DNA from 3 places in the Granulosicoccus antarcticus IMCC3135 genome. Region 1 is predicted to be linked to each of the others. Evidence: riboswitches for the same ligand, from Rfam matches in the RefSeq annotation. Region 1 holds a riboswitch; each other region holds the start of a gene.
The links. Region 1 has a riboswitch for thiamine pyrophosphate ahead of IMCC3135_RS09635 (sodium:solute symporter family transporter). Riboswitches for the same ligand answer to the same signal wherever they lie in the genome.
Positions count from the first base shown of each region.

Region 2: another riboswitch for thiamine pyrophosphate. It lies ahead of thiB (thiamine ABC transporter substrate binding subunit); the one in region 1 lies ahead of IMCC3135_RS09635 (sodium:solute symporter family transporter).
Region 3: another riboswitch for thiamine pyrophosphate. It lies ahead of thiD (bifunctional hydroxymethylpyrimidine kinase/phosphomethylpyrimidine kinase); the one in region 1 lies ahead of IMCC3135_RS09635 (sodium:solute symporter family transporter).

Region 1 covers NZ_CP018632.1:2,202,257-2,211,939, reverse strand. Annotated here, with positions in the region: gene IMCC3135_RS09645 (LLM class flavin-dependent oxidoreductase) at 171-1,460, opposite strand; gene IMCC3135_RS09640 (3-oxoacyl-ACP reductase) at 1,487-2,260, opposite strand; TPP riboswitch at 2,308-2,403, opposite strand; TPP riboswitch at 2,484-2,593, shown strand; gene IMCC3135_RS09635 (sodium:solute symporter family transporter) at 2,690-4,129, shown strand; gene IMCC3135_RS09630 (oxidoreductase) at 4,178-6,130, opposite strand; gene IMCC3135_RS09625 (GNAT family N-acetyltransferase) at 6,309-6,773, opposite strand; gene IMCC3135_RS09620 (DMT family transporter) at 6,908-7,843, shown strand; gene IMCC3135_RS09615 (LysR family transcriptional regulator) at 7,974-8,858, opposite strand; gene IMCC3135_RS09610 (glutathione S-transferase family protein) at 8,977-9,648, shown strand; gene IMCC3135_RS09605 (CmcJ/NvfI family oxidoreductase) at 9,676-9,683, shown strand, end outside.
Region 2 covers NZ_CP018632.1:7,315,143-7,324,825, reverse strand. Annotated here, with positions in the region: gene IMCC3135_RS31810 (lysozyme inhibitor LprI family protein) at 1-776, shown strand, start outside; gene IMCC3135_RS31805 (thiamine diphosphokinase) at 862-1,515, shown strand; gene ltaE (low-specificity L-threonine aldolase) at 1,719-2,753, shown strand; gene IMCC3135_RS34870 (VOC family protein) at 2,822-3,250, shown strand; gene IMCC3135_RS31785 (ATP-binding cassette domain-containing protein) at 3,431-4,072, opposite strand; gene thiP (thiamine/thiamine pyrophosphate ABC transporter permease) at 4,059-5,699, opposite strand; gene thiB (thiamine ABC transporter substrate binding subunit) at 5,703-6,776, opposite strand; TPP riboswitch at 6,805-6,914, opposite strand; gene IMCC3135_RS31770 (lysophospholipid acyltransferase family protein) at 6,999-7,880, opposite strand; gene IMCC3135_RS31765 (rhodanese-like domain-containing protein) at 7,989-8,420, shown strand; gene dtd (D-aminoacyl-tRNA deacylase) at 8,779-9,228, shown strand; gene hisB (imidazoleglycerol-phosphate dehydratase HisB) at 9,498-9,683, shown strand, end outside.
Region 3 covers NZ_CP018632.1:4,520,463-4,530,145, forward strand. Annotated here, with positions in the region: gene IMCC3135_RS19540 (hybrid sensor histidine kinase/response regulator) at 1-494, opposite strand, end outside; gene IMCC3135_RS19545 (hypothetical protein) at 907-1,356, shown strand; gene IMCC3135_RS19550 (DNA replication terminus site-binding protein) at 1,389-2,399, opposite strand; gene IMCC3135_RS19555 (ABC transporter permease subunit) at 2,569-3,414, opposite strand; gene IMCC3135_RS19560 (ABC transporter permease subunit) at 3,414-4,397, opposite strand; gene IMCC3135_RS19565 (ABC transporter ATP-binding protein) at 4,394-5,539, opposite strand; gene IMCC3135_RS19570 (polyamine ABC transporter substrate-binding protein) at 5,628-6,716, opposite strand; TPP riboswitch at 7,003-7,129, shown strand; gene thiD (bifunctional hydroxymethylpyrimidine kinase/phosphomethylpyrimidine kinase) at 7,186-8,040, shown strand; gene IMCC3135_RS19580 (ABC transporter ATP-binding protein) at 8,043-8,795, shown strand; gene IMCC3135_RS19585 (ABC transporter permease) at 8,797-9,597, shown strand; gene IMCC3135_RS19590 (ABC transporter substrate-binding protein) at 9,602-9,683, shown strand, end outside.

The DNA of each region.
Region 1 (9,683 bases):
AGCGATGCCGTATATCCGAACCTTGCAGCACTTTGTCAATGGCATAGCCAGATGGGTCAAATCGTGGTGGTAGTACTTGCCTACCATGATTAAATTTTTCAAGAATTCACTACTAAGATTGTTTTCACCTGATAGTGCACTTGTCCAGGCAAATTCAGTTCATCGAAGTCTCATGAGCAACCAGGCCGCTCCAGACCAAGGTGATCACGCAGAGTGCTGCCGTGATAGTCGCTACGAAACAGGCCTCGATGCTGAAGCTCTGGCACCACCTGCTCGATGAAGTCCTCAATGCCGCTGGGTAACGATGGAGGCATCAGATTGAAACCGTCGGCGCCTTCATTGCAAAACCAGTACTCCATCTTGTCGGCAATCTGCTGCGGTGTACCCACCAACGTGCAGTGACCACCGCCTGCAGCCAGGCGTCCCAGTAATTGGCGTAAAGTAGGTTTTTCGGTTTGAATGATGCGTAATATGGTGCTGTAACGCCCTTGTGGGCCACTGAAATTTTCCATGGACGGCAGCGTTGGCACCGGTGCATCCAGCTCCCAATCCGAGCAATCCTGATCAATGAACATGGACAATTGGCGCAACGAGGCCTCTGCGGGCAGCAATTCATCGAGCTCACGCTGTTTGGCTTTGGCGTCCTCCTCCGTCGCAGCCACATAGGTCACCAGACCGGGCATGATCGGCACACTGACGGTGCGACCGGCAGCGCTCACTCGCTGCTTGATATCCCGATAATAATCTTGTGCTGCCGGCAAATCGTAGGCCACGGCGTAAATTGCCTCAGCATACCGGGTCGCCAGCTCCCGGCCCTGCTCTGAGGAGCCGGCCTGAAACAGTACCGGGTGTCCTTGTACCGGACGTGGCACATTCAGTGGACCATCTACCTGGAAGAACTCGCCGTGATGATTGATCGATCGTACCTTGTCCGGGTCTGCATAATGGCCCTGACGATCAAACAACAAAGCATCGTCATCCCAGGAATCCCACAACCCCAGCACGGCCTGCACAAACTCTTCAGCACGCCGATAACGTTCGGCATGATCTGGCATGCTCTCATAACCGTGGTTGCGTGCCTCCACATCAAACATGGAGGTGACTACATTCCAGCCGATACGACCACTGGAGATGTGATCCAGTGATGCCAGTAGACGAGCGGCATGGAATGGTGTGTAAAAGGTACTGGAGACGGTGCTGATAAATCCGATGTGCTGTGTTGCCCGACTCATGGCAGCGATAGCGGTGAGCGGCTCCAGATACCACCAACTGCCATCCGATACATTACCTGCGGCACCGCTGTCGGCGAAGAAGACGGCGTCCAGTTTGCCGCGTTCTGCCAATTGCGCCAGGCGCTCGTAATAGCGAATATCGCCCAATTGTTCCACTGACGACTGTGGATGTCGCCAGGCGGCTCGATGATGCCCGCACCCCATTAAAAACAGGTTCAAGTGCATCATGCGACTATTCACCCCGATGGCCCCCATCAGTTTTTAACCAGGCCGCCGTCAACCACCAGATTTTGTCCGGTCACTGAACGCGCCCAGGTCGAAGCAAAAAACAAAGTGGCATCGGCAAATTCTGCAGGTGTGGTTACCCGCCGCAGAGGCGTGCTGGCGGCAATGAAATCAAACACCTCATCGGGCGTTGCGGCAGAGGCATCGGTGGTACGCAACAGCCCCCCGGATACCATGTTTACCGTGATGTTATCGGGACCCAGATCTTGCGACAGTGTGCGCGTCAGTGACAACAATGCAGCCTTGCCAGCCGTATAATCATGGTACGGCACCACCGGATTCTGGAACAGATTGGTCCCAACATTCACAATACGGCCAAACCCCACCTCACGCATACCCGCCAGTGCAGCCTGAGTCGTGTTCAGCGCCCCTCCAACCACTCCCATGAATTGCTGATTCAGATCGTCCCAGCTCAACTGCTCAACGTTTGGGCGTGCATCACCGTTGAATGAAAATTCCGGCAGAGCATTATTGATCACGGTTGTCACCGGACGTCCGAAGTGCTGACGTGCCTGATCGAACATCGCTTGCACTGCCGCACGGTCAGTCACATCGGCCTGCACTGCCAGTGCGCGCTCTGGCGCTACGTTGACCAGCTTGTTGGCTGCTTCGGCGCTATTAAAATAATTTATGACAACTGTGGCCCCTTCACGCAGAAAAGCACGTACCAGGTGTTCACCCAAGCCACGGGCACCACCGGTAACCAGAACCAGTTGTTGGTCGAGACGGAAAGATTGTTGCATGAAAACCTCAGAAGTGAGGCAAAGGCATGAATGGGCAGACGCGGTTATGGGCCGGCTACTGACATCCCTTCGCCAGTATGAGCTGGATCAGGTTCAACGGGTTTTTTCTCAGCCCTGCAAGCAGGACACCCCGTGTCGAGCCAAGACCATAGCACAACGAATGTCGAAAAATACAAGGCCTGATAACAGCAATTGACAATCACGTTTTTATTTCCTACTCTGTGCTCACTCCTGGGGGTGCCGTAGAAAACGGCTGAGACACCGCACTTTGTGCGGTAACCCTTTGAACCTGATCCGGATAATGCCGGCGAAGGGAAGGAAATGCCTGCTCTACGCTTGGTTTCGTGCCCCTTCCTTTCTCGCTGTCATTCCAGTGACCCGCCATCTTTGGCGATAACGTTAGCGCCGGTGACGGCAAGGAAGACAACGATGTTCAGTATCTATACAGCCCTTGTCTGGCTGATTATATTCGCCGCTCTGTTCGCCATCCCCGGTCTGCTCTACGCTCGTCGCAAAAAAGACAAACTGGACGATTTTCTGGTTGCCCGAAACAGCCAGAGCAGTTCCGCAACCCTGTTGACACTGCTGGCCACCACCATGGGTACCTGGATATTGTTTGGTCCGGCTCAGGCTGCTACCTGGGGCGGTATCGGTGCCATAATCGGCTACGCACTGGGTGCTCTGGCTCCGCGCCTGATCATGATTCCTCTGGGCAGTCGCATCCGGACGCTGATGCCAGAAGGCCACACACTCACCGAGTTTGTTCTGGGCCGCTATGGCCGCGTGATGTACAGCTTTGTGCTCGCCATCATGATTTTCTATCTTTGCATCAGTCTGACTGCAGGTTTGACAGCCATTGCAAAAATGGTCTCCCTGCTCGCACCGGTACCATTATGGCTGACTGCCAGCATCGTCATGGCTGCCACCTTGCTTTACACCCTCTACGGCGGGTTGCGTGTGACCATCTTTACCGACCGTATACAGATGCTGGTTATTTTGCCATTTCTGGCATTGCTGATCGGTTTTGGCTGGCAAGCCGCCGGCGGTCTCGCACCGGCAATCCAGGGCTTGCAGGAAAAAGCGCCGCACCTGCTGAACCCGTTGGATATCAACGGCCTGAAATCCGGGCTGACGTTCTTTATTGCGGTCGTTCTGACCGGGCTCTTCTATCAAGGCACCTGGCAACGTATATTTGCCGCCCGCGATAACAAGGTCATCCGTAATGGCTTTATCCTCAGTGGTCTTTTCAGTTTTCCCATCATTTTCATCATGGGTCTGTTTGGACTGGCATTTGTAGGGCTGGACTTGCCGGGCGACGGCTCCGTAGCCCTCTTCAGCGTACTACTGAGCGATGTACCACTATGGTTTGCCATCGGCTTGCTGCCATTCGGGCTAGCGCTGATCATGAGCAGTGCCGACTCCACCATCAGTGGGCTCACTAGTATCATGGTGGTGGACCTGCACCGCCTGTTGCCGCGACTGAGAAACCATGATCTGTTGTCCTTGTCGCGCTGGCTGATCGTTCTGCTGTCGATCCCAGTGTTGTTTGTCGCCGCCCAGGGTTACAGCGTACTGTACCTGTTTCTGCTGGCAGACCTGTTGTGCTGCGCGGCCGCCTTCCCGGTATTTTTCGGCTTCTACAACGCCCGCTATCAGAGCTACAATGCTGCGATCAGCACCTTCGCAGGTCTGGTGGCCGGACTTGTGGTATTTCCATTACCGGGAGCGCCCATTACGAACCTGCTTGAGTCCTTCCTGCTGGCCTCGCTGGTACCGGTCGCCGTATCGCTTTTACTGCTGCTCCTACCTCAGGGAAAACTCTTTGACTTCTCACTTCTGGCGCAGCAAGTGCGAAAAATTGAGGGTTAGGATACCGGATGTCTGCGCAATACCCCATACAACGCACCTGTTCTCAGATTACAACGTCCATGCCGCCTTGAGACCTTCGAGCACTGCCTCCTCTGCCGTTCGCGCTGCAACACAGTCTCCGATGGCCACCAGCGCGATGTCTGCACTCTCCAGCTCATCCAGAAGCGTGCACTCCGATATTTGCCCCTGGGCAAGCACCAGGGTGTCAACATCATCAATAATGATGGGCTCTTCACTCGATGTGTGTTGCAGATAGACCGTCTGTGAATCGCACCCGAACAGCCGCGCATAGGGAATGATCTCGACCCCCAGCCGGTGCAGTCTTGCCACCGCCATATCACGGACATAACCCGGCAACAATTCGCCTGCATGCAGCCCGTTGACGGCCAGTCGAACGTGCCGCCCGCCTTCTGCCAGCAACTCGGCAATCCCCACACCAACCCAATCACAACGCCAATCGGCGATGACGACCCGTGAGCCCACATTTGCCTGCCCCTGAAGCACTTGCCAGGCATCGACAACCGGCGCATCTTCAGATATTTCTGCGCTCTGTGGCCAACGTGGTTTTGCACCAGTCGCAAGAATCACCACATCAGGACATTCAGCGTCGATCAAGGCTCTGTCTACAGAGGCTCCCCGCACCACAGTGACACCCGCCAATTCCAGTTCGCGTGACAGATTGGTCACGATGCCCCCAAATTCACTACGCCCTGGCAATAGCTGCGCAAGCAGTGCCTGCCCACCCAGCCTGGATGAGGCCTCATATAATGTCACTGCATGACCACGCTGTGCTGCCACGGCTGCCGCCTTCATACCACCGGGTCCGCCACCCACCACCATGACCTTCTTGCGCACACGGGCTGGCAACAAGGTGCCATAGTGACGCTCTCGTCCCGATTCTGGATATTGGATACAGGAGATGGGGTAGCCTTTGTGAAAGTGCCCAATGCAAGCCTGGTTACAGCCGATACAGGCACGAATATCATCCGATCGATCGGTCTGCGCCTTGACAGGCATCTGCGGGTCGCAGATCAATGCTCGTGTCATGCCACACATGTCCGCCTGGCCCGATGCAATTATCGCCTCAGCTTCTTGTGGCTGATTGATCCGTCCCGCCACCATGACAGGAATGCTGACGCGCTGCTTCACAGCCTCTGCAAATGGCGCAAGATAGGCATTGGCCACTGCCATGGGTGGCACGATATGCGTGGCCCCTCCCAGTGAGGCCGAGGTACCTGCAATCACGTTGACGTAATCCAGCTCCTCGGCAAGCTTGACGATCACATCAAGCGAAGTTTCTTCTGTCAGCCCATCCGGATCCTTCTCGTCACCCGATATACGCATACCCACCACAAAGTCTGGTCCGGTTGCACTGCGCACAGCCGCTATCACCTCACGCAAAAAACGCAGGCGCCTATCGACTGCCCCTCCATACTCATCATCACGTCGGTTAACGTTCGGGTTAAGAAATTGAGCTGGCAGATACCCATGACTGGCAACGATCTCGACGCCATCCACGCCCGCCTTTCGAACTCGCGCAGCTGTCGCACCATAACCTGCAACAATATCGGCAATCATGATCCGTGACAGAGCACGTGGTATGACATGGAACCGCTCACTGGGTGAGACCGAGGGTGCATAGGCAACCGGTGCCGAACCATCAAGCGATTCCATGATCTCGCGCCCCGGATGGAACAGCTGTACAAACAGCTTGGTACCGTGTGCATGCACCGTATCAGCCAGTCTTCTAAAACCCGGAATACAGCCATCGTCCACCCCCATCAAGCTGTGCGAGGTATAGCGGGCAGTCTCGTGCACCCCGGTGACCTGGCTGACGATTAATCCCACCCCGCCCTTCGCTCGGGCCTCGTGATAGGCAAGCAATGCATCGTTGACCGTGCCATCAGTGGGCAGCGTCGTATCATGGCCTGTCGAGAGTATGCGATTACGGATCTCAAGCGTACCGATGGTGATTGGCGAGAACAGATTTGGAAAATTCATAATGGCGTCATAACCGGCTATTGCCCTGCATAAGCCATCATGCCATGCCTGCTCACCACCTTGCGTTTATGCCACACAAACACTCGTGATAATCGTGACTGACGTATTCTGGAACTGTGTGAATCCAGATCTTTGAATGAGAGTCTTTGAAGTCCAGTCAGGCCCAATAAGATACCTGTCACACCGCCGCCACATCACACCGCATGAAAACACTATAAGGATCAAGCTTGTAATCGGCAAAGGGTTCACACTCGACAAACCCATGTCTTGCATACAGTTGGCGGGCCGGTGTAAACGCCTCCGGGGTGCCTGTTTCCAGCAGCAGATATTTCAGCCCTCGTGTCTTGGCAACCTCCAGCATATGGCTCAGCAATAGCTGGGCGACACCTTTACGCAGATGCGCCGGTGCTGTCTTCATCGACTTTATTTCCGCTGACTCTGCATCCAGTTGCTTCAAAGCGCCACACCCTTGCAACACGCCTTCATCTCTGACGCTCCAGAAGGTAATGTCAGGGTTTCTCAGCGCTACCATATCAAGGGCATGGGTACTTTCCGGTGGTGAGTGGCTGTGCATATCAGCCAAGTGCTCAAGTAGCAGCGCATGCACATCATCGGTACCCGGATCCTCTTCCTGAATCTTCATACGCTGCTCCTGTGTATTCTTTCGTGAGTATTGTTTATGAGAATATAGACGGCTACCGCACCCGCCTCTGCAGATTAATCAGCAGATCGATTGTTTGCAACACAGCAACAAAAGACACGTCAGGAAATTTATCAATGCCAGTCTCGGAGCTGATACCAGCATCCCCTACACCACATGCGGCCAGAGGCGCTCATCAGGGCATGTTGCTCTGGGTACTAATCGTGGGATCATCCTTTCCGGCTGTAGGGCTAATGAGCGAGGGCCTGCCACCTCTATTGCTGACAGCCATCCGATTTCTTATCGCATCGCTGGCGCTCTGGCCACTGGTCGCACGCTCATCGATTCAGTTGCCAAGCCTACCTGGCCTGGCACTGTACGCCATCATGGGACTGTCTCTTGCGGGATTTTTCGGTGCCATGTTCTGGGCCGCCCATCGCACTAGCGCACTGTCGATGGCAACGCTCTACGTCAGCGTGCCACTAGTAGCCTACAACCTGGGCCGACTATTCGGGGTCGAACAACGCGGTGGCCAACTACTGGCCATTCTGGTACTCGGGGCCGCCGGCGCTCTAGGATTAGCCTGGGCACAGAGCGCGGGTCAATCAGGTCAGCTACATTTGGGTCTGGCCGAGGCAGCCTTCTTTGCCGGTTGTATCGCCTCAGCGCTCTACCCGGTCCTGAGCAAAATTGGATTGAACCGAGGCTGGTTATCACCACGAGCGGAGGTACGTACCTTCTGGAGCTTGTTAATTGGCAGCCTGATTATCGGCATGCTCGGACTGATCACAGAGGCGCCACAACGACTGATGAGTCTGACATTGATGGATGGCCTGGTATTGAGCTATCTGGGTGTGTTTTCCAGCGGCGTCACGTTCTGGCTACAACAGCGTGCAATGGCTGTGCTGACACCGAGCGCGGTGACGGCTTACAGCTATCTGGTGCCCTTTGTCTCCATGCTATTGCTGTTTATAGAACAGCCCCAGCGCATGGGATGGTACTGGCTACCCGGCAGTCTCATGGTGATTCTGGCTATCGCGCTGTTATTGAATAGAGACACCAAGGAGCGGTGAGCGCTCTAAGCCGCATTATCGTAAACCCGTAAGCAAGCTTACAACTCGAACCGCTCACCAACGATCAACGACAGCTAACTGCAAGCCTGCAAATCCCCGACTATAGACCCACAACATATAGCCGACAAACTCACTGCAGCACATGGTGCATTCTGGATGCCTCTACAATCAGGTCACGTATCCAGATATGCGCAGGGTCAGCATTCAAACGCTCGGGCCAGATCGCTTCAAGCTCAAAGCCTGGTACCGGGATGGGAGTCTCAAACGTCCATAAATCCCGATGCATCACCGTGAGCAACCTTTCGGGCAACACGGCCATCAAATCCGTTTGCTCAAGCAATGAGCCCACGACTGAAAACCCTGGAACCACCAACCCCACCATGCGTGTACGGCCTATGGCAGCCAAAGTATGATCGGTGGGTCCAGAGGCATCTCCACGAAAGGGAGACACCAGCAAGTGAGGACTTGCACAAAAATCATCCAGACTGACAGCCTTTCCTGCCAACGGATGACCTGCACGTACCACCCCCACATACCGATCTTTAAACAGGATGCGAGACTGCAGGCTCGGCGGTGCAAATTCACGCACCGTCAGCGCCAGATCAATACCCTCCTCGCGCATACGACCAGCAAGGCTGCCTGTCTCAACGGGTCTGACGACCACACGAAACGATGGTGCTTGCTTCTGAATCAATTGCAATAAGCCCGGTAGCAACAAGGCAATCGCGTAGTCCGACGCCGCTATCGTAACCAGGCCATCACTGGTTGCCGGATCAAAGCTTGGTGCACTAACCACTTTCTCCAGTGCAGAAAGCGCTATCTGAACAGAGGGAAACAAGGCCTCCGCTCGAGGCGTTGGAACAACGCCACCTGCCTGTCGCAGAAACAGGCGATCACTGAACAGATCACGCATCCGTGCCAGCTGCCCACTCATACCCTGCTGGGTCAATCCGACGCGCTTGGCCGCTCGTGTGACATTGCGCTCTGCCATCAGCGCGTTAAACGCCAGCAGCATACGCGTGTCCAATCTTGCTATATCACGATAAATGGTAATGCGTATCTACCTTACTTGTTTGCCAGATAATGATCGAAGTTATAGCATTAATGAACATTAGACAAGGATCTTATTCCCAATGAGCAATAACAAGGTGGCGGGTAAATTGGAGCTTTTTGCAGATCCGATCAGTATCAATTGCAGAAAGGTCATTGCAGGACTGGCACTCATGGATATCGATTATGAGCTGACAAAAATTGGCTATTTTGCTGGTGAACAAAAAAGCGCAGCTTATCTAAAGATCAATCCAAATGCCAAATTGCCCGCTCTGCGCGATGGTGATCTTGTCATCTGGGAGTCTAATGCCATTCTTCAATATGTCGCCAACAAGTATGGAAAAACAGACGCCTACCCGGCTGAGCTAGGTACCCGAGCAGATGTGGATCGCTGGTTGTTCTGGGAATGTGGCTCATGGTTTGCCAGCTGCTACACGTACACGGTAGAAAATTGCGTCAAACCCATTCTTGGCGCAGAGCCTGATCCGGCCATTCTGGCGATCGAGGATGAAACATTCCACAAACTAGCCAGCATTCTGGATGCCCGTTTGGGTCAGATGCGCTATGTGTGCGGTCACACACCAACCATTGCCGATATTGCGGTCGCAGCACCCATGCATCTGCACAAATGGCAACAGCTACCGTTGGAAAACCACAGCAACATCAACCGCTGGATGAGCGAGCTAATTGAGCCCGCTGCCTGGTGGCGTGCATCTCATGTGGGCGAAGGATTCACCCTTCCTGGCAATGCCTGAAGCCACGAACTGAAAAGGAGCAACACGATGGCAGA
Region 2 (9,683 bases), 2.7 Mb from region 1:
TAGAGGGTGAAGCGTCGCTGGTCGGGCAGGCTCAGCAGCAGTACCTGAACATAGTAAGTAGTGATCTACAGGTGCTGTACGGGGCTTTTGCCGGTACCGTTGACGCAGAAGCGCAAGCGCCCCAGGGTCATCAGGGTGTCTTTGATCTTGCCGCGATTATCGAGTTGCGAGTGCCTACTGAGTCCGATTGTCGTTTGCCCGGGGAAACTGCTTCAACGGCCTTCACTGCGCCGGCAATCAGTGCACCGACGACTGTCGCCAGCACAGATTCACCAGTGGCACCGGATCCTGATTCGGCTGAGTTTCCAGAAGAACAGTTGACGGCCTACTTCGGAGCCTGGTTGGTGGATTGCACTCAAACGAGCGCTGGCCGTAACTGTGAGCTGAATGTGCGTATGGTCGGACCGCTACAGGCACCAAAGGCGGCGATGACGATAGTGCGCGAGAAAGCTCAGAGAACGTCGCTTGAGGTGACGTTTGACGGTCGTGAAATAGATTCCCCCTCACGCATTCTCTGGCAGGTGGATTCATCGTTGTTTGGCGATATCGTTGGTTCCGAGATTCGGGTCGATCAGAGCGGTACGCGACAATTGGTACCTGCCAGTGGTTATCTTGCCGCGGAAATCTTGCCGAAGTTGGTACGAGGAACTGCCTTTTCTCTGGAAGTTCTGGCCTCTGTAGATGATGATGCCGGAGAGCGTTATACCGGTACTCTCATTGGGTTGACCAAGGCGATGGCCTTTGCTGATGGTTTTATCCGCGACGGTAGTTCGTGAGCTGTCGCATGAGCGTCAACGGTGGGTGGAATGGCTGTGCAGAATGCATATCTGAACTGTTCAACTCTGGTCGAGCCTGATAAGCATGACGACGACGGGGGGTAGGGCCTGGGTATTTGCCGGTGGCGAATTCTCTACAGACCATGTGCCGTTTGATGAGGTGAGGGCAGGAGATCAGTTTATCTGCGTTGATCGCGGCATTGAACATTGCCTGGCCGCCGGACTGATGCCGACGCTACTGATTGGTGATTTCGACAGTGCCAGCGAGGAGGTATTGGCGCAAGAGTCATTATCGGCAGTGCCTCGGTCTGTTTATCCGGCCAAAAAGGCTGCTAGCGATCTGGAGCTTGCCCTGCAGGTTCTGGCAGATGACCCGCCAGAGAGTGTCGTCATTCTGGGTGTGTCCGGTGGGCGCACAGATCACATGCTGTTCAACTGGATGCTGCCGGCACTGCGAGCGTGGCCATTCACTTTGATGCTCATTGATGGTACGACGCAATGCCACGTTCTGCAGGGTAGTGCTAGCTGTGTCATATCGGTCAGGCCGGGGCAGACGATCAGTTTGCTGGCCCCGACAGGCTCCACCGGTGTCACCACGTCCGGACTACAATACCCGTTACAGGATGCAACGCTTGAAGTGGGTAGTACGTTAGGTCTGAGTAATGTGACTGAAGACAAGCAGGTTTGCGTTCGCCAGGGCAGTGGTACGCTGCTGGTACTTGTGAATAAAATTGCCTGATTGCCTGATTGCCTGATTGCCTGCAGTTTTCTGCGTTTTCTGCGTTTTCTGCGTTTTCTGCGTTTTCTGCGTTTTCTGCGTTTTCTGCGTTTTCTGCGTTTTCTGCGTTTTCTGCGGTGCTGGTCGAGTGCCCCTGAATTATTAATCTATCAACGTGTCTGCTGCCGGACCTCGATCCTGCAAGCCTGAACAGTGGAGTTGGAATGAGTACGATAATCGATATGCGCAGTGATACGGTGACCCGCCCCAGCGATAAGATGCGGGCGGCCATGGCGGGCGCTGAAGTGGGCGATGACGTCTACGGAGATGATCCAACGGTTAACGAGTTACAGGAGTTTGCAGCGGATCTGCTTGGGCACGAAGCCTGTCTGTTCATGCCTACCGGGACGCAGTCGAATCTGGTGGCTCTGCTGACGCATTGTCAGCGTGGGGACGAATATATCGTGGGTGCTGATGCCCATACCTACAAGTATGAGGGTGGAGGCGCTGCGGCGCTGGGTGGTATTCAGCCGCAGACGGTGCCGTTTGGTGTCGATGGCAATATTGATCTGGCTGACGTGAAGTCGGTATTGAAAGAGGATGATGTGCACTTTGCCAGAAGTCGCCTGTTGTGCCTTGAGAATTCGCAACATGGCCGAGTACAGCCAGTTTCAAGCATGCTGTCGGCTAGAACCTTTACACAGCAACACGGCTTGCAACTGCATCTGGATGGTGCTCGTATGGCGAATGCGGCGGTTAAGCTGGGTGTGTCATTGAAGGACATTGCACAGCATTTTGACAGCGTGTCTCTGTGCCTGTCGAAGGGGCTAGGGGCGCCAGTCGGTTCTTTGCTGTTCGGCGACAAGGCTTTTATCGCCCAGGCCTTGCGTTGGCGCAAGATGACAGGCGGCGGCATGCGGCAAGCCGGAATACTGGCGGCGGCGGGTAAAATCGCACTGACGGATGGTGTTGCAAGATTGCACGAGGATCATCAGAATGCCGATTATCTGGCGACACAGCTTGCTTCTGTGAAAGGGCTTGTTGTCCGTTCTGGCTGGACCCAGACGAACATGGTCTGGCTGGACTTCGAACAGGACTGCGGTGCCGCATTGTCAGCCAAAGCGAAAGAGTGCAATATATTGTTGTCGGCTTACGGAAACACATGCAGGCTGGTTACCCATTGTGATGTTGGCAGGGGAGAACTGGAGCGTGTGATCAGTGTCATAAGCGACTTCTTCGAGGATGATTCACAGGTCTGAAAAACCGCCTGATTCGTTGGATTGCCCGAAGACTTAATATCCTATCGATTTCCAGCCCAGGTATCACCATGACTGCACTCAGACCCTTTCACTTAGCGTTCCCCGTTCATGATCTTGAAGCTGCGCGTACCTTTTATGGGCAGGTGCTGGCCTGTCCGCAGGGGCGTGAAGATTCGCACTGGATTGACTACGACTTCTTCGGTCACCAGATCGTGGCACACCTGGATGAATCTCAGGCTGCCAGTGCTGCCATCAACAATGCCGTCGATGGTGATGCGGTGCCAGTGCCGCACTTTGGTGTGGTGTTGACCGTTGAGCAATTTGCCGATTTACGTACGCGCCTGGAAGCTAATGCCGATACACGGTGGGTGATCAAGCCTCGTGTACGTTTTGCTGGTGAAGTGGGTGAGCAGCACACCATGTTTCTACTTGACCCGTCTGGGAACGCGCTTGAGTTCAAGGCATTCGCAGATGATTCGCAGCTCTTCGCGCACTGAGAATTCAACGCACTTGATTCGCTTCTGGCATCGCTGCGCTGCGGTGCGTTAAGTGAATCTTGAGATGTGCCAAGTGAATTTTGATAAGAGGTAAAGTCCCCGGCATCTGGAGTGTGTCAGTTCGGTGGATATAGCCTTGTCGCGATGACTCGGACTGGTTGATGATTTTGATTGAAATCTTCAGCCAGCCTCATGGTTGATCCGTCCATCCTGTATGCGCAGAATGCTGGCCTGCATGGCGACGGCATCTTCTTCATCGTGAGTGACCATGATGACGCACGGCTTGTATTGAGCAATGACAGTTCGCGTCAGCGTAATCATTTCCTGACGCGTTGTGGCATCGAGTGCGCTGAATGGCTCATCCAGTAGCAACAGGGGGCGGCGTCTGAGCAGGCATCGGGCCAATGCAACCCGTTGTTGCTCGCCGCCGGAGAGCATGCCGGGCAGCTTGTGTTCCATGCCCTCAAGCCCGACGTCAATAAGTACGGACTGAATTGACTGAATCTGGGCTGCGGAGAGTTTGAGTCCCGGGTCTATGCCCAGTCCTGTATTCTGACGGACGGTGAGGTGGGAGAACAGGTTCTGTTGTTGAAATAGCGATGTTACTGGCCTGAGAGAGGGCTGCATCGGCAACAGCGACTGGCCTTGCCAGCGAATGTCACCTGAATCGGGTCGCATGAATCCTGCAATCAGATTCAGCAAGGTGCTCTTGCCTGAGCCACTGCGGCCGAGCAAGGCGTGCACCCCGTGCGTTGCAAGCGTCAGATCGAATTCCCATTCGCGCTCTGCAAAGGCGATGCCTGTGTGGTCAAGCTGCAGCATGATTGCCTCCTCCCAGTAGTCGTTGGATTATTGCAAACAGGGTCAGGCATAGTAGTAGGAGCAGCCCTGCAGTCACTGCAGCCTCTTCCAGTCGATAGCTTCCCATGCGTTGATAAAGTAGCAAAGGTAGAGTCCGAACACGCTCAGATCCGAACAGGGCGATAGCGCTCAGATCGCCGGCAGAGAGTGTCGTTGCCAGTGCCAGTGATAAGGCCAGTGGTTTGCGTAGTTGTACCCAGTCAATGAAACGCCAGCGATTCAGGCCGTGTATACCCAGAGATTGCAGAAGCCTGTCCTGCTGGCTGGCTGCGCTCATCATGGGGCCATCGAGTATGCGAAGCACGAAGGGCAAGGCCATCAGGCTGTTGATGATGACCACAAGCACCAGGGCGATGGAGAAGACATCGGCAAAGGGACGCAGTAGTAGAAAGAGACCAGTGCCGAGAACCAGGGGTGGTAGCACGAGGATGATGTTGCCAGTCAGTTGCAGCCACTGGCCACGCCGCTCCTGATGGAGTCGAATACGCATGTGACGAGTACTGACCAGCAGGCTCAGGGCAAGGGACACAGAAAGCCCGGCAGCGCATAGTGAAACGATAATGGTATTGCTCATGGCCTGCAGGGTCGAGGCATCGGTTAACACGCTGAGGGTCTTGCCATTGAGCGCAGACAGTGTCAGGGCAAGTAATGGCAGAAAAACGAATGAACTGGCTGTGATGATGACGCCCCAGTGGATGAGGTTCCAGGCAGTGCCTCGCCACAATCCTTGCTTTACCGCGTACACCTGTGACGCGGATTTCTTCTCACGCAGTGGTATGTAGGCATGAAAGTCCATGCTGCTGTTGTGGCGCAGTACTGTACTCAACGCCATTAATGCAAGGCAGATTACCAATTGGATGCTTGCCAGAGCCACTGCTTGAGTAATATCGAATTCGAAACGCAGTGCCTGGTAGATGGCGACTTCGATAGTGGTTGAGCGAGGTCCACCGCCCAGAGTCATGATGATGGCAAAGCTGGTGAAGCACAGAGTAAATATCAGTAGCGCCAATCCGGGCAGTTGATTGCGCAAGCGGTCCCATTCAACAAATCGGAATATGGCCCAGGGGCTCATGCCCAACTGTTTGCACAAACGCCAGTTATCCTCTGGAATGGTCTCCAGGCTGTTTAGAAAAATGCGAGTAGCCAGCGGCATGTTGAAGAATACATGCGCTATCAGAATGCCAGGCAAGCCGTAGAGTCCTACGGGCTGGATTGAGAGAAATGCAAGCAACTCATTTAACCAGCCGCTGCGGCCAAATACCGCAACAATGCCGTAGATCGCTACGATGGTCGGTATGACCAGAGACAGGCTGAACACCGAGATGATCAGAGAGCGGCCTGTAAATGCCGGTTTGTGTGACAAGGCCAACGCGACTGGAATTGCCGTCAACAAGGCCAATAGCGTCGACAGGATTGCCTGAGATACACTGAACCGGACGACGCTTTGCAGGTAGCTATTAGCGAAAATGCTGCGCCATTCAATGCTGCCGGCCTCCAGAAACATGGCGGCCATGGGCAGCAGCGTAAGGCCGGCAATCAGCAGTAATGCAATGGCACCACTTGACCACCAAGGCCAGCGAATAGACATCGGTCAGCCTGCGGTGGATGCCTCCAGCCATTCATTGATCCATTGCTTGCGATTGTCTTTGACTTCCAATGGCGAGAATTGCAGAGTTTTGACAGGCTCGATCAGCTTGTCAAAAGAGGCAGGTAGCTGATCGCCCAGGTCAACTACCGGGTACATGACGTTGCCCAGCGGAATGCTTGTCTGTGCCTCTTTACTGGTCAGGTAGCTCAGAAATTCACGACCCAGCTCAAGGTTTTCAGATCGTTTGAGCAAGGCGGCGACTTCTATTTGAAGGTAATGGCCGTCGCTGAATGAGGCAGCCTGGTAGCGTTCCGTCTTGTCTATTTCCATGTGATAGCCGGGCGAGGTGCTGTAGCTGAGCACCATAGGGGCTTCGCCATTGAGAAAGAGGGAGAAGTAGGACTCACTCCAGCCTTTGGTGACCGTCAGAATGCGTGGTTGCAGCGCTTGCCATTTTTCAGCAGCCTTGTCGCCGTAGACAGATTTCATCCACATCAGCAGACCCAGGCCCGGTGTGCTGGTGCGAGGGTCCTGAATGATGATCTTGACCTCATCCGGTGCGTTGATCAGTTCTTCAAAGCTGGTAGGTGGTGTTGCCAGTGCTTCGGTGTCGTAGACGAAGGCGAAATAGCCATAGTCGAACGGGACGAAAATATCGGACTCCCATTTGACGGGTAATGTGAGTGAACTGGTGTCCACCTCAGAGTCGGCCAGTAGCCCGCTGTCTTCTGCGATAGCCATCAGGTTGGTATCCAGGCCGAGAACGACATCGGCACGACTTGAATCGCCTTCCAGTTGCACTCGATTAAGAATGCCTGCCGAGCTATCCAGCGCCACAAAATCGATGGAGCAGTCACCGCATTGTTCTTCGAATCCTGCTTTGATGGCTGGGCCAGGACCCCATTCAGAGGTGAAGGATTCGTAGGTGTAGACGGTCAAGGTGCGTTCGGCTGCCGTGGCACTGGTTGGCAGAGTCATCATGCCGATACAGCTTGCAGCCAGCATTGATGCGAGCGCGGTACGCGAGAAGGCGAATGGATTGGAAAAAGTCGCAGAAAGCAGGCTTGTCATAATCATCGTTGAATCTGTGAATGATGACCTGACGAAGGCACTGCAACTCAATCCCTACGCCGGTGCTAGCCGGTTCAGGTTCTGCGGGTTGTGCCGGCTTTAATCTGCCGGACTCTCAGCCTTGCGGCACCCCGTTGAGTCATCATGGTTATGGCGACAGTGTTGTCGCGGGTGCAAGTGTGCGGCATGTTCGATCTGCTTGCAAGAGGGCGGACTGCGTGTGTTGTTTTAGCGATAGGGGCTGCGCGCGCCATCCTCAGGGGTATTGAAGCGCTTGTAGCTCCACAGATATTGCGCAGGACAGAGCTCAATGCAGCGTTCGACGCCCCGGTTCAGGGCTATCGTGGCTTCATCGATATCACGGCTGGCGACAGCCTTGTCAGCCGGAATGATGTGAAAAATCCAGCCCTTGCCGCGCGGCAACCTCTCTACGACACAGAAAAGCACCACAGCGCCACTGCGATTGGCTAGCCGTGACAGCAAAGTCATGGTCAGTGTTCGCTTGTTGAAAAAGGGGGCGAAGTGTCCGTTGTTTCGGTCTGGTTCCTGGTCGGGAAGAATTCCTACCAGTCCTCCCGCCTTCAGAATTTTCAGGCCTTGCTTGATGCCTGAGACATCGAGAGTCGCCGGTTGGCCTCGCAGGTGAGCTCGCCAACGCAGCAGAACCTTGTCCATACCTGCTTGACGGGGTTTTCTGTAGAAATAGGTGAACGGCTCCTGGCGGGACAGTGGCAAGGAGCACAGTTCCCAATTTCCCAGGTGTGGGGACACCATGAGGCAGCCTTTGCCGGATTGCTGCGCTTCATCCAGCCAGTTCTGGCCTCGTATTTCGACGATTTTTTCGTCACTCTGTTCGATAGGGCGATGCCAGATCCAAGCGCTTTCAGTTAACTGACGGCCGGTCTCGATCAGGCTGTTACGCACCAGTTCGCGGCGCTCGTGTTCGGGCAGTTGCGAGTAGCACAGGTCGATGTTTATCTCGGTTATTCTTCGCAGTTTGCCGTTTAGTCGCCAGGCAAGGCGGCCAAGTGTCGCTCCCAGCGACTGGTTGGCATGGAAGGGTAGCCAGCTGAGCGCCCGGCTCAAGGTGCGGATGAGCAGTACGGACATCTGAGAAACCTGTGTGAGACGAAGCAATAGTTTAGCTGGTGCAAATGAGGGTGACTTGTCGTTAGAATCTGGTTCGACTAGTGAATCCATTGTTTAACGGAGTACTGCATGAGCGACAGCGCTGTGGCGATTGAGTCCATTTCACCAACCGATGCCTGGGCAATCATGCAATCGGAGCCTGGAGTGACTCTGATTGATGTTCGCTCGGATATGGAATTTCTGATGATCGGACATCCGCGGGGCGCGGTCAATGTTCCGTGGATTGATGCACCTGACTGGGTCGTCAACGTCAACTTCGTTGCGAATGTCAGAAAAGCCTTATTGGGGCGGGTGTCTGCAAAAGGGCGCCGTTCTTCACCGGTTTTCCTTATTTGCAGGAGCGGCAACCGTTCTCTGGATGCCGCAGAGGCTCTGGCTAGTGATGGCCTGAGTGATATCAGCGTCATTGAAGGAGGCTTTGAAGGGCCGCTGGATGACGCTCATCACCGCAATACGGTGGCTGGCTGGCGTTTCGAGGACTTGCCATGGGAGCAATGCTAGGCGGTAGGTCTGGCTGGGAGTGAAGGGTCGCCTGACAGGGCATTGGGGGAGCATAGGATGCTCAACCACCAAAAACCCGGCCATCCGTTGGCCGGGCTGAGCCATCCATTGGCCCCTCAGGTTGACGTGGTCATCAAAACTGCAGCTCATCATGAGCTGAACTTCCTTGTTTACTTGTATCGTCCGTGTGACATCCTTGTTTGTGGTAGTTCCCTGACCACACGGCATATTATCGGCATATCGAGGATGAACTGCCATCGGAAATTCCTCGTATTTGCGTAGGAAATGACTGATTTTGTTGTAGGAATTTTCCTACTTTCACTAAAATATGCATTATGTTGCTTTTATTTGATCTTTTATGATTGCATTGATACAGCGCGTAACCGAAGCCTCCGTGACTATCGAAGGTCAAATCAGCGCCTATATAGGTGCCGGTATGTTGACGCTTATCGGCATCGAGAAATCAGACACCCATAAAAATGTCGCGGAGCTGGCAGAGAGAATTCTCAGCTATCGACTGTTCTCCGACGAGCAGGGGAAGATGAATCTGGACGTGCGTGCGTCGGGTGGAGGCGTGCTTTTGGTGCCCCAGTTCACCTTGGTAGCAGACACCCATAAAGGTCGCCGTCCCGGATTTTCCTCCGCGGCGCCTCCTGCACAGGCCTGTGAGCTGTTTTCGGCTCTTGTTTCAGTGGTCTCTACCGAGAGCCTTCCCGTGGGGCAAGGCACGTTCGGCGCAGATATGAAAGTCAGCCTCGTTAACGACGGTCCCGTGACTTTCTGGTTGCAAACTCGGCAGTCTGATTAGGTTTCTACTGAAGTAGTCTTTCAAGTTTCTGATAAATATATGATTTCACACTAATTCCAAGCAAGCATGAGATGCATGGGGAAGTTGCAAGAGCCTGGCTTTGGTGATTTGAAGTCTTCGGTGGCACTTCAAATCTTTATGGGTGTCTGGTTGTGCTCAACTGCTTCAATTCTCGAGGTGGGGGCTTGCTGGTTGGATCTTGCACGTTTATGGGTGTCAAGGAGTGGTTGGACGGTGTATGCTCCCGCACATTTCCTGGAGGTTTTTTAGTGTCTAGTCGTACGGCGAAGGTAGAGCGAAAAACTCTGGAAACGAGTATCGCGGTAGAGCTTGTGCTGGATGGGCACGGCAACAGTAATTTTCAGACTGGTGTGCCATTTCTGGAGCACATGCTCGATCAGATTTCTCGACATGGTCTTTTTGATCTGAATGTTGTGTGCAATGGCGACACTCAT
Region 3 (9,683 bases), 2.3 Mb from region 1:
ATGAGGCCTATCAGGCCAATCTCCGGATTACTACCTGCAGCATTGCCGGGAAGCTCAAAGGCAAGTACCCCGTAGGCCAGCCCCCCATCGCCGATATTGTAGAGCTGTCCACCCAACAAACTTTCCCTTGAAAACTGAGTGGCAAAATCATTCAAGCCAGGAAACTCGTTCAGTGAACGACCAATCGCCTGCGGATCAGAAGAGTCGATAATCGTTTCCGTATCATCCAGAACAACGGCTATTTGCAAATCACGCATGGTCGACTTCAGCCAGCGCATTTCCCCACTCAAACTCTCGAACTGAGTCTCGTTTGGCCCACCAGAGGCAGACGCCTTCAGCTGAGCACTGATAACCTGAAAGTGACTAGCAGACTTTCCATGTACTGCAGCAGAATCAAATTGATAGGAGACGGCGTACTGCATGGTTATCACCAGCAAACCTGCCAGTAAAACCATCAACGGAAAAATCGCGAGCACGGTAAATCTGATTTTCATATTGGATAAGTCCAGGCATATTCCTTGAGCCTATACAGCTGCACTTCGTCACTCGCGGGCAATAAGGGCTCGTGAAATGGAGGAGCTCGTGATCAGAGTAGCAGTGCCTTCCATTCCACCCCCAGATTCCGAAACAACATAACTGTCGTAAAACAACATTATGTACTGATTGATGAAAGCTTAACAAGCTGTCAGCTACTCCACCGTAAATTTCAGCCTGTTCAATGAAATGTAACCCCCAAGCCATTGAACTACAACCTCAACTATGCGCGACGTGACAACGCCTTGCATTACGCCAGCCTTGTACCCCTTACCCCTTTATCCTGTTACGTATCAAACAGGCTTGTACGACTGACTGGAACAGGCTTTGCTTCCTTGAATCGTCGGTACACGCTTATCGAAGATAATGAACATGAAAATTGTTCGAAAATCCAATGCTCAGGCAACCAGCTCGACTGTCACGGACGATGAGCACAGCCCACCTCTGGTTACAACACCTCACTCGGGATCAAGGGAAAATAATCGCGCCGCCGTTTCAGCCCGGTTCAAACGGGCCAATTTTTCCAATATGAGTCGACAAGAGCTGCACGATCTGGTCAACTGCCAGACGAGAAGCGGGCAGCTATCCCTCGAAGATAGTGCAACTTTCACATGGCTAAGCGCCAATGTGCAGATCGATGAGAAGGCAGTGTCTGGGGAATTGGATCAACATGAAGCCCTGGATTTTCTTGCAAATGCCCGGTTCGGGATGGATGCCGCCCTTGCCGCTGGCAATTCAACGATAGCCAGGCAGTTTAAAATTGCGCTGGATCTCATGCTTGAAATCCAGGGTCAGACAATCGGTGTCGATACACTCGTCTGAGATATTCATCTGTTTGTTCCGACAGACAATGCCTACTCTCGCCTTTTTCTCGATTTTTCCTGCAGGATAAGTCGACGACGATACATATCGACGCTGGGATAGCCTCCCAGCACATGCAGAGCGCTGGACAACTCTTCAAAGCCTGATTTGGTATCTGATCTTTTCCTGGATTTGCCAGCAGCGTAGTCCTTGAGATCACGAACTTTCAGGGACGTGGATGAAGGTATTCGAATCAACGGAAGGTTGGCGGCATGAGTGAATAATGCAGCTGCGCCGACGGATGAATCAAACATCTGAACACGCGGATGCGGCCTGACGTAGTTGCGACGTAACAACTGATACGGAATCTTGCGCGGGTCGATGTCTACCAGCTCTTCCCGGGTAATCTCTTTATGCCGAGGCAAGCCTTGAAAGTACTCAAGCGACATCTGCAATGCCAGTCGCTTGTTTTCATCCTTTGATATCTTCTGCGATTCTTCTTCCAGTGCGATTTCAGCCAGCTCGACAGCCTGTACGGGAGTGATCCAGACATCCGCCGGTGTCTGACATTGCCAGGTAAAATTGACGCGTGTGATGTGTTCTGGAATCAGGAACACATGCCGGTAGACCTGATTCATGTGCACACCCGGAAATATCTGCGTACAGGCACGACTGCGCCTGACGGTGTCGGGATAGGCCTTCAGCACATGAGCTTGCAGACGATCTTTCAATTCGTTGACCGCAGCAATCTGCTCACTCAGATCCTTGCTGAGCGAAATATATCCCGGCAATCGATAGGTTGTTGTCCTTTTCTGCCCGGCACTGATCGAAAAACGTTTTAGCGCACTGCAGGCCAGCTCGAGTGCCTCAGGTTCAACTCCGTCAATCACTCCAGATTTTTCAACCGGAAAATGAGAAGGAACAACGCTTTCCGCCTCCACCACGGGCAGCTGATAGACAACGACACCATCGCAATGCGATCGAACCTCGTCAACCAGACAGGCAAGTTGCCCCAGCAGCTCTTGGTACAACTGTATTGCAGGATGACGATTGAGAGTTTCCATCGAAAATCAGCACCTTTTTCCCTGTTTCATGATTAACACCCCCTGTTGCTGAACTTCAAATAATGGTCAGGGTTCAGGATGTCAGGGATGCGGCATATTCAGGCACTATAGCAATGGTGGTATATTTTTACCAGTCATTGACTACCTCAACAAGCTTCGGCTATCGCCCTCAGCCATCCTCTGACATCATCAGCTGCGCATCGCGCATTTGTCGTTTCTCCTGACGCTTCAGAGCAATGATCGCTATCAGAATACCGATAGCAACAATGCCGATGATAATGGTTGCCAGGGCGTTGATATCCGGGCTGACACCCAGCCTGACCTTGGAGAAGATAACCATGGGCAAGGTGCTTGAACCCGGCCCTGAGACAAAGCTTGCAATAACCAGATCATCAATCGACAGTGTGAAAGCCAACAGCCATCCGGATATCAATGCCGGTGCCACGATAGGCAGCGTAATGGCAAAAAACACCTTGGCAGGCTTTGCCCCCAGATCCATCGCAGCCTCCTCCAGCGAGGGATCCATATCCGCCAGACGCGCCTGGACGATCACCGCCACATAGGCCATGGAAAAAGTGATGTGGGCAATCGTGATGGTGGTGACCCCTCGCCCATTAGGCCAGCCGGTCAGCTTCTCCAGTGCGACAAAGAACAACAGCAGCGACAAACCGGTAATCACTTCCGGCATCACCAGTGGTGCCATGGACATCCCGGTAAACAGGGTACGCCCCCGGAACTGACGCATACGGGCCATGACGAAGCCTGCCAGCGTGCCAAATGCCACGGCAAAGCAGGCGCTGATAACCGCAATGCGCAAGCTCAGAAGGGCTGCCTGGATAATCTGCTCGTTGCGGAACAGCTCACCGTACCATTTGGTCGAAAAACCACCCCAGACAGTAACCAGCTTTGACTCATTGAATGAGAAAACAATCAGCGAGATGATGGGAATATAAAGAAAGGCATAGCCGAATATCAGACTGGCAAGCAGAAAGTTGAAGCGTTTGCGAATCTTCATCATGCCTCCGGCTGTCGGTTCTGATAGTGCTGGAACACCATGATCGGCACCACCAGAAATGCCAGCATGGCAATGGCAACAGCTGAAGCAACCGGCCAGTCACGGTTGTTGAAGAATTCATCCCATAACACTCTGCCTATCATCAGAGTATCCGGTCCACCCAGCAACGAGGGGATCACGAATTCGCCAACGGCCGGTATGAACACCAGCATGGAGCCAGCAATGATTCCCGGTAACGACAGCGGCAAGGTGATGACCAGAAAGGTCTTGAAAGGCTTGCACCCCAGATCGTAGGCAGCCTCCAGTAGTGTGCCGTCCAGCTTCTCCAGATTCGCATACAAGGGCAGAATCATGAAAGGCAGATAGGAATAGACAATACCCAGATAGACCGCAAAGTCGGTCTGCATCATGACGATGGGCTGATCGATGATACCCAGACCCATCAGAATGTTATTGATGATGCCGTTGTTCTTCAAAATCCCCATCCAGGCATAGACACGCAACAGAAACGATGTCCAGAATGGCAGGATGACCAGCATCAGCAGAATGTTGCGATTGACGGGATTCGCACGCGCAATGGCATAAGCCATGGGATAGCCAATCAACAGACACCACAGGGTCGAAATCAGGGCAATCCTTGCCGAGTTCAGATACGCGGCCCAATAGAGATCATCTTCAAGCAGGAACTGGAAGTTACCAAAATTCAGCTTGATGGAAACCACGGCATCCTCCCCCCACTCCAGCAGGTCGCTATAGGGAGGGATGGCGGTGGCGTACTCTGCCAGCGATATCTTCAGAACAATGACAAAAGGCAGCAGGAAAAACAGGAACAACCACAAGAAGGGAATGGCGATAACACTGCTGCGGCCCGTCACGCCAAATGCACCCAACACGGCCGCCACGGCTCTGCCCAGAGAAGTATGCATGAGCGGCTCGAAGAGCGAGATCAAGCCATTGCCCAGAGAGGGATGCCCGAACTTCACGCTGTCAGTACCAGGCCGCTGTAGGGCTTCCAGCTCAAAAACACTTCATCATCCCAGGTGAACTGCTCCGTATCCCGATCCAGATTAGGTTGTGTGACTTGAATCATGGGCCCCGCCTTCAGTTGTATCCGGTAGATGGACAGGCTGCCCATATAAGCAACTTCGATTATCGTGCCGTAGGCAACATTGTCTTCCTGGTCAGGCTTCTGGCGCGATATTCTGATTTTTTCTGGCCGTACTGCCACCGATACGCGTGAGCCTTCACTGACGTTATTGACACCGTGATCGATGTACAGGTTACAGCCCGCTGCATCCGAACTGATTCGCACATGATCATCCGCATCTTCAATGACATTGCCATCGAACAGATTGACCGAACCGATGAAGTTGGCAACAAATCGTGATGCAGGGTGTTCATAGATCTCGTTAGGGGAACCCACTTGTTCAATGCGTCCCTTGTCCATGACACCGATGCGGCTGGAAAGCGTCATGGCTTCTTCCTGATCATGGGTCACCACCACAAAGGTGATGTCCAGCTCTTCCTGCAAGGTCATCAGTTCAAACTGCGTATTCTCCCGCAGCTTTCTGTCCAACGCACCCAGTGGCTCATCCAGCAATAACAGCTTTGGCTGCTTGATCAGTGCCCGGGCCAGTGCCACACGCTGTCGCTGCCCGCCGGACAACTGGTGCGGCTTGCGTTTCCTGAAATCGCCTAGTTTCACCATCTCCAGCATGTCAGTCACACGCTTGTTGATGTCGGCCTTGGCAACGCCCTCCTGCTTGAGGCCGAAGGCCACATTGGCTTCGATTGTCATATGCGGAAACAAGGCATAAGACTGAAACATCATGTTGACAGGTCGCTCATAAGGCGGAATACCGGCCATGTCGACGCCATCGAGCAGAATGCGCCCGCTGCTAAGCTCCTCAAATCCTGCCAGCATTCTCAGCAGAGTCGACTTGCCGCACCCCGACCCACCCAACAGACAGAACAGCTCTGATTTGTAGATATCCAGCGAGACATTGTCGACAGCCGAAAAGTTACCGAACTTCTTGGTCACGTTCTCCAGCTGTATATAGGGCTTTGCCTCCGCGTCATTCCATGGCACCTTCACCTTGCTTGCCAGCTCACCGGTATCAGCCATTGTTGATATCTCCACTTGCTCAAATTGCCCTGAACCAGGTCATTCTGGTTCAGGGTATCGCTGAATCCGGCTGGGCCAGCCGTGCTACCTACTTACCAGTCTTGATGGTGGTCCAGGCTCTGGAGAGCGCCCGGGTAAACTTTCTCTCGTCCGCCAAGTCGGCGAACAGCAAAGCCTTGACGGCTTCTGAAGGGTAGATAGCCGGATCGCTCTTCACTTCGTCAGAGACAAATTCCGTTGATGCGCTGTTGGCATTGGCATAGAAAACATAGTTGGAAACATCAGCAATGACCTGCGGTCTCATCATGTAGTTGATGAACTGATGAGCATTGTCCGGATGGGGAGCATCAGCAGGCACGGCCAGGCTGTCGAACCAGATAGCGGCACCTTCTTTGGGAATGACATACTTGATATCGACACCATTCGAAGCTTCGCTGGCGCGATCGCGGGCAATCAGCATATCGCCGTTGTATCCCATGGACACGCATATCTCACCGTTGGCAAGGTCATTGATATTCTGTGATGAATGAAAATACTTGATGAAAGGTCGTACCTTCAACATATGCTCTTCGAATAATTCGACATCCTTGACGTCGTTGCTATAAGGGTCTTTTCCCAGATAGGCCATGACAATACCGAAGACCTCGGTTGGCGCCTCCGCCACCGTCACGCCACATGACTGGAACTTCTCCGCAACCTCAGGGTTCAGGATCATGTCCCAGCTATCCACCGGCGCATCGGGCATTGCAGCGGCCACCTTGTCAACGTTGTAGGCAAAACCTGTCGTCCCCCAGGTATAAGGCACAGAATGGGCATTGTCCGGATCATGAGCGGCCATGCGTGTCAGGATCTCGGTATCCAGATTGCCGTAATTGGACAGCTTGCTGCGATCAAGCTCTGCGAAGACACCCGACATGATCTGTCGCTCCAGGAAAGGTGCTGTGGGCACGACAACATCGTAGCCACTGCTACCTGCTATCAGCTTGGATTCCAGCAGCTCATTGGAGTCATAGACATCGTAGTTGACCTTGATGCCGGTTTCTGCCTCGAAATTGGCAATGGTATCTTTGGCAATGTAATCCGACCAGTTGTAGATATTGAGAACCTTTTCCTCTTGAGCATGAGCCGTGCTGATGAGGGCGAATCCAACCATTGTTCGGACTATGTTCTTGAGCATCTTGTTTTCTCTAGATAATTGCAGATTGTTGCCACAAGTGGCAGAGACACGGAAGATGAAATACACCAGACAATCCAGGACGTCCGACAGCCTGAACTCCCCACATACCCCCACTCTACTCCCATGTGCATTGCGTGTGATTGATACCAGATATCCTCATCCTGCACAACTGTCCCCCTCATCGATAGCATCTTTATAGGCTCAGCAATGGTGCATGGCTTGCGCGCAAGCTTGCCGATAATTGCATAAGGCGTTGGCGATCAGCCAAATAGCATGTTAGTCTCTGGCCCACTTGACGGGGTGCTGGACAACCATATCGCATGGGGGTTCGGCTGAGATGCTGCAGATGTCTGCACGATCCCGCTGAACCTGATGCGGATAATGCCGACGAAGGGATCAAGCCAAGGGAATGACCATGATTCCCATGCCCCGGTCTCTTTCACACTCGGTATTAGCCGAGGAGTGAATCATGCAGACCAACAAAACCAGCTTGCCGCCCCAGAGCGCTGATACCCAGCGACAGCGAATCCCGATCGCCATGACCATTGCCGGATCGGATTCGGGCGGTGGTGCGGGCATCCAGGCAGACCTGAAGACTTTCAGCGCCCGAGGCGTTTATGGCGCCTCCACCATCACCGCGTTAACTGCCCAGAACACCTGCTCGGTCAGTGCCATTCATGAGGTGGCGCCTGAATTCGTGACGCAACAACTCGTCGCCGTCCTGTCCGATCTGAAGGTCGATGCCATCAAGATCGGCATGCTTGCCAGCATTCCCATCATTGAAGCCATCGGCGTGGTGCTCGACCAATACCCCGACATCCCCGTCGTGCTTGACCCTGTCATGGTGGCCAAGAGTGGCGATTCATTACTGCACTCAGACGCCATTGAGGCCTTGCGCGACATCCTCTTCCCGCGAGCCACCCTCATCACTCCCAACATCCCCGAAGCTGCCATGCTCTTGGGTGATGTCGAGGCCAGCAGCGAGGCGCAGATGGAAGCACAGGCAAGGGCACTGAGCCGGTTCGGCTGCTCGGCGGTTCTACTCAAGGGCGGACACCTGGCATCCTCGGACAGCACCGATCTGTTATTACAAGACGGCGCCATCCATCGCTTCTGCTACCCACGCATCCCCACCAGCAACACACATGGCACCGGCTGCACCTTGTCATCGGCCATCACTGCCGAAATAGCCAAAGGACTGCCTTTGCACACAGCCATCGCCATCGCCGAGCAATACATACACGAAGCGATTGCCTGTGCCGATCAACTGGACGTGGGGCACGGTCACGGTCCCGTACATCATTTTCATGCACTGTGGAGTTGAAGGTGACTCAGGCTCCGGCCATCGAGTTGCAGGCAGTCAGCCTGACACTGGGTGAGCATTGCATTTTTGATCGCCTGACACTCAGCATGGAATCGGCTCAATGGCACAGTATTCTGGGCCGCAGTGGCGCAGGCAAATCCTGCCTCCTGAGGCTGGTAGCAGGCTTGCAGCAGCCCGATTCGGGCTGCATTACAAGCTTTGGCAAACCGAGCGCATCCCGACAGATTGCCTATATGGCACAGGAGGACGGCCTACTACCCTGGTTGTCGAATCTGGACAATGTGCAGCTGGGAGCCCGCTTGCGTGGCGAACGCAGCCCTGCCAACCGGCAACGCGCGCAGGCACTGATTGAACAAGTCGGCCTGGCTGACTGGGCCGATGCTCTACCGGCTGTGCTCTCAGGAGGAATGCGCCAGCGCATAGCCCTGGCCCGCACCCTGTTCGAGGATCAACCTGTCGTACTGATGGACGAACCCTTCAGTCGACTGGATGCCATCACCCGAGATGAACTGCAACTACTCGCCTTCGATCTGTTATCAAAGCGCACGGTACTGCTGGTAACCCATGATCCGATTGAGGCGCTGCGCCTGTCACAGGCAGTCCACGTACTCAGTGCTGCATCGCCCTCATCCATTCACAGCATTCGCCTGTCGACAGCTGCGCCTCGCGCCATGGATGATGCCTATGTCATGCAGCACCTACCCACGGTATGGCATCACCTGCAATCGCTGAGCAGGCAAGTGGATGCCGCCTGATATGCAAAAGCTGCCAACAACACAACGCCCCGCGCTGCTGAACTTTGTCATCACCGCTGCCAGCATCCTTGTGTTCTGGCAATTGCTGGTGAGCATAACGGGCATCCCGAAATTCATGCTGCCAGCCCCCTTGGCCGTCTTCGAATCTGTCCTGACGCACGCCCAATCACTGGCCTCTCATTCATTGATCACGGGTTTCGAGATCGTTGTCGGCCTGGTGATCGGCAGCTGTCTGGGCATCATCAGTGCCATTGGCCTGACCGCATCAACCTCTGTGCGTCGCTGGGCACTGCCTCTGATGGTCATCAGTCAGTCCCTGCCCGTCTTCGCACTGGCACCGCTATTGACCCTGTGGTTTGGTTATGGCATCAGCTCGAAGATCATCATGGCCATACTCATTATCTATTTTCCCGTGGTGGCCGCAACCTTTGACGGACTCCGGCACACCCAGCCCGCCATGCTGGATCTGGCACAGACACTACGGGCTACACCATTGAGCATCATGTTCCAGATCCGGCTGCCAGCCGCCCTGCCCTCAATTGCTTCAGGCATACGTGTTGCCACCTCCATTGCTCCCATTGGCGCGGTGGTCGGCGAATGGGTTGGCTCAAGCAAAGGTCTGGGCTATCTGATGCTGCACGCCAATGGCCGTATGCAAACCGATCTGATGTTCGCCGCATTATTGTGTCTGTGCCTTATCGCACTGCTGTTGTACTTCTGCGTTAACCGGCTACTTGACCGAATCCTCTACTGGCAACGTGACTCCAGCCAGTTCCACACCGCTCAACCCCATCGAAACTGAACCCATGAAACGATTGAACCTGCTACTGGCACTGTGGCTTTTCAGTACTGCAAGTCTGGCAGACGATAAACCACTGACCGTTTTAC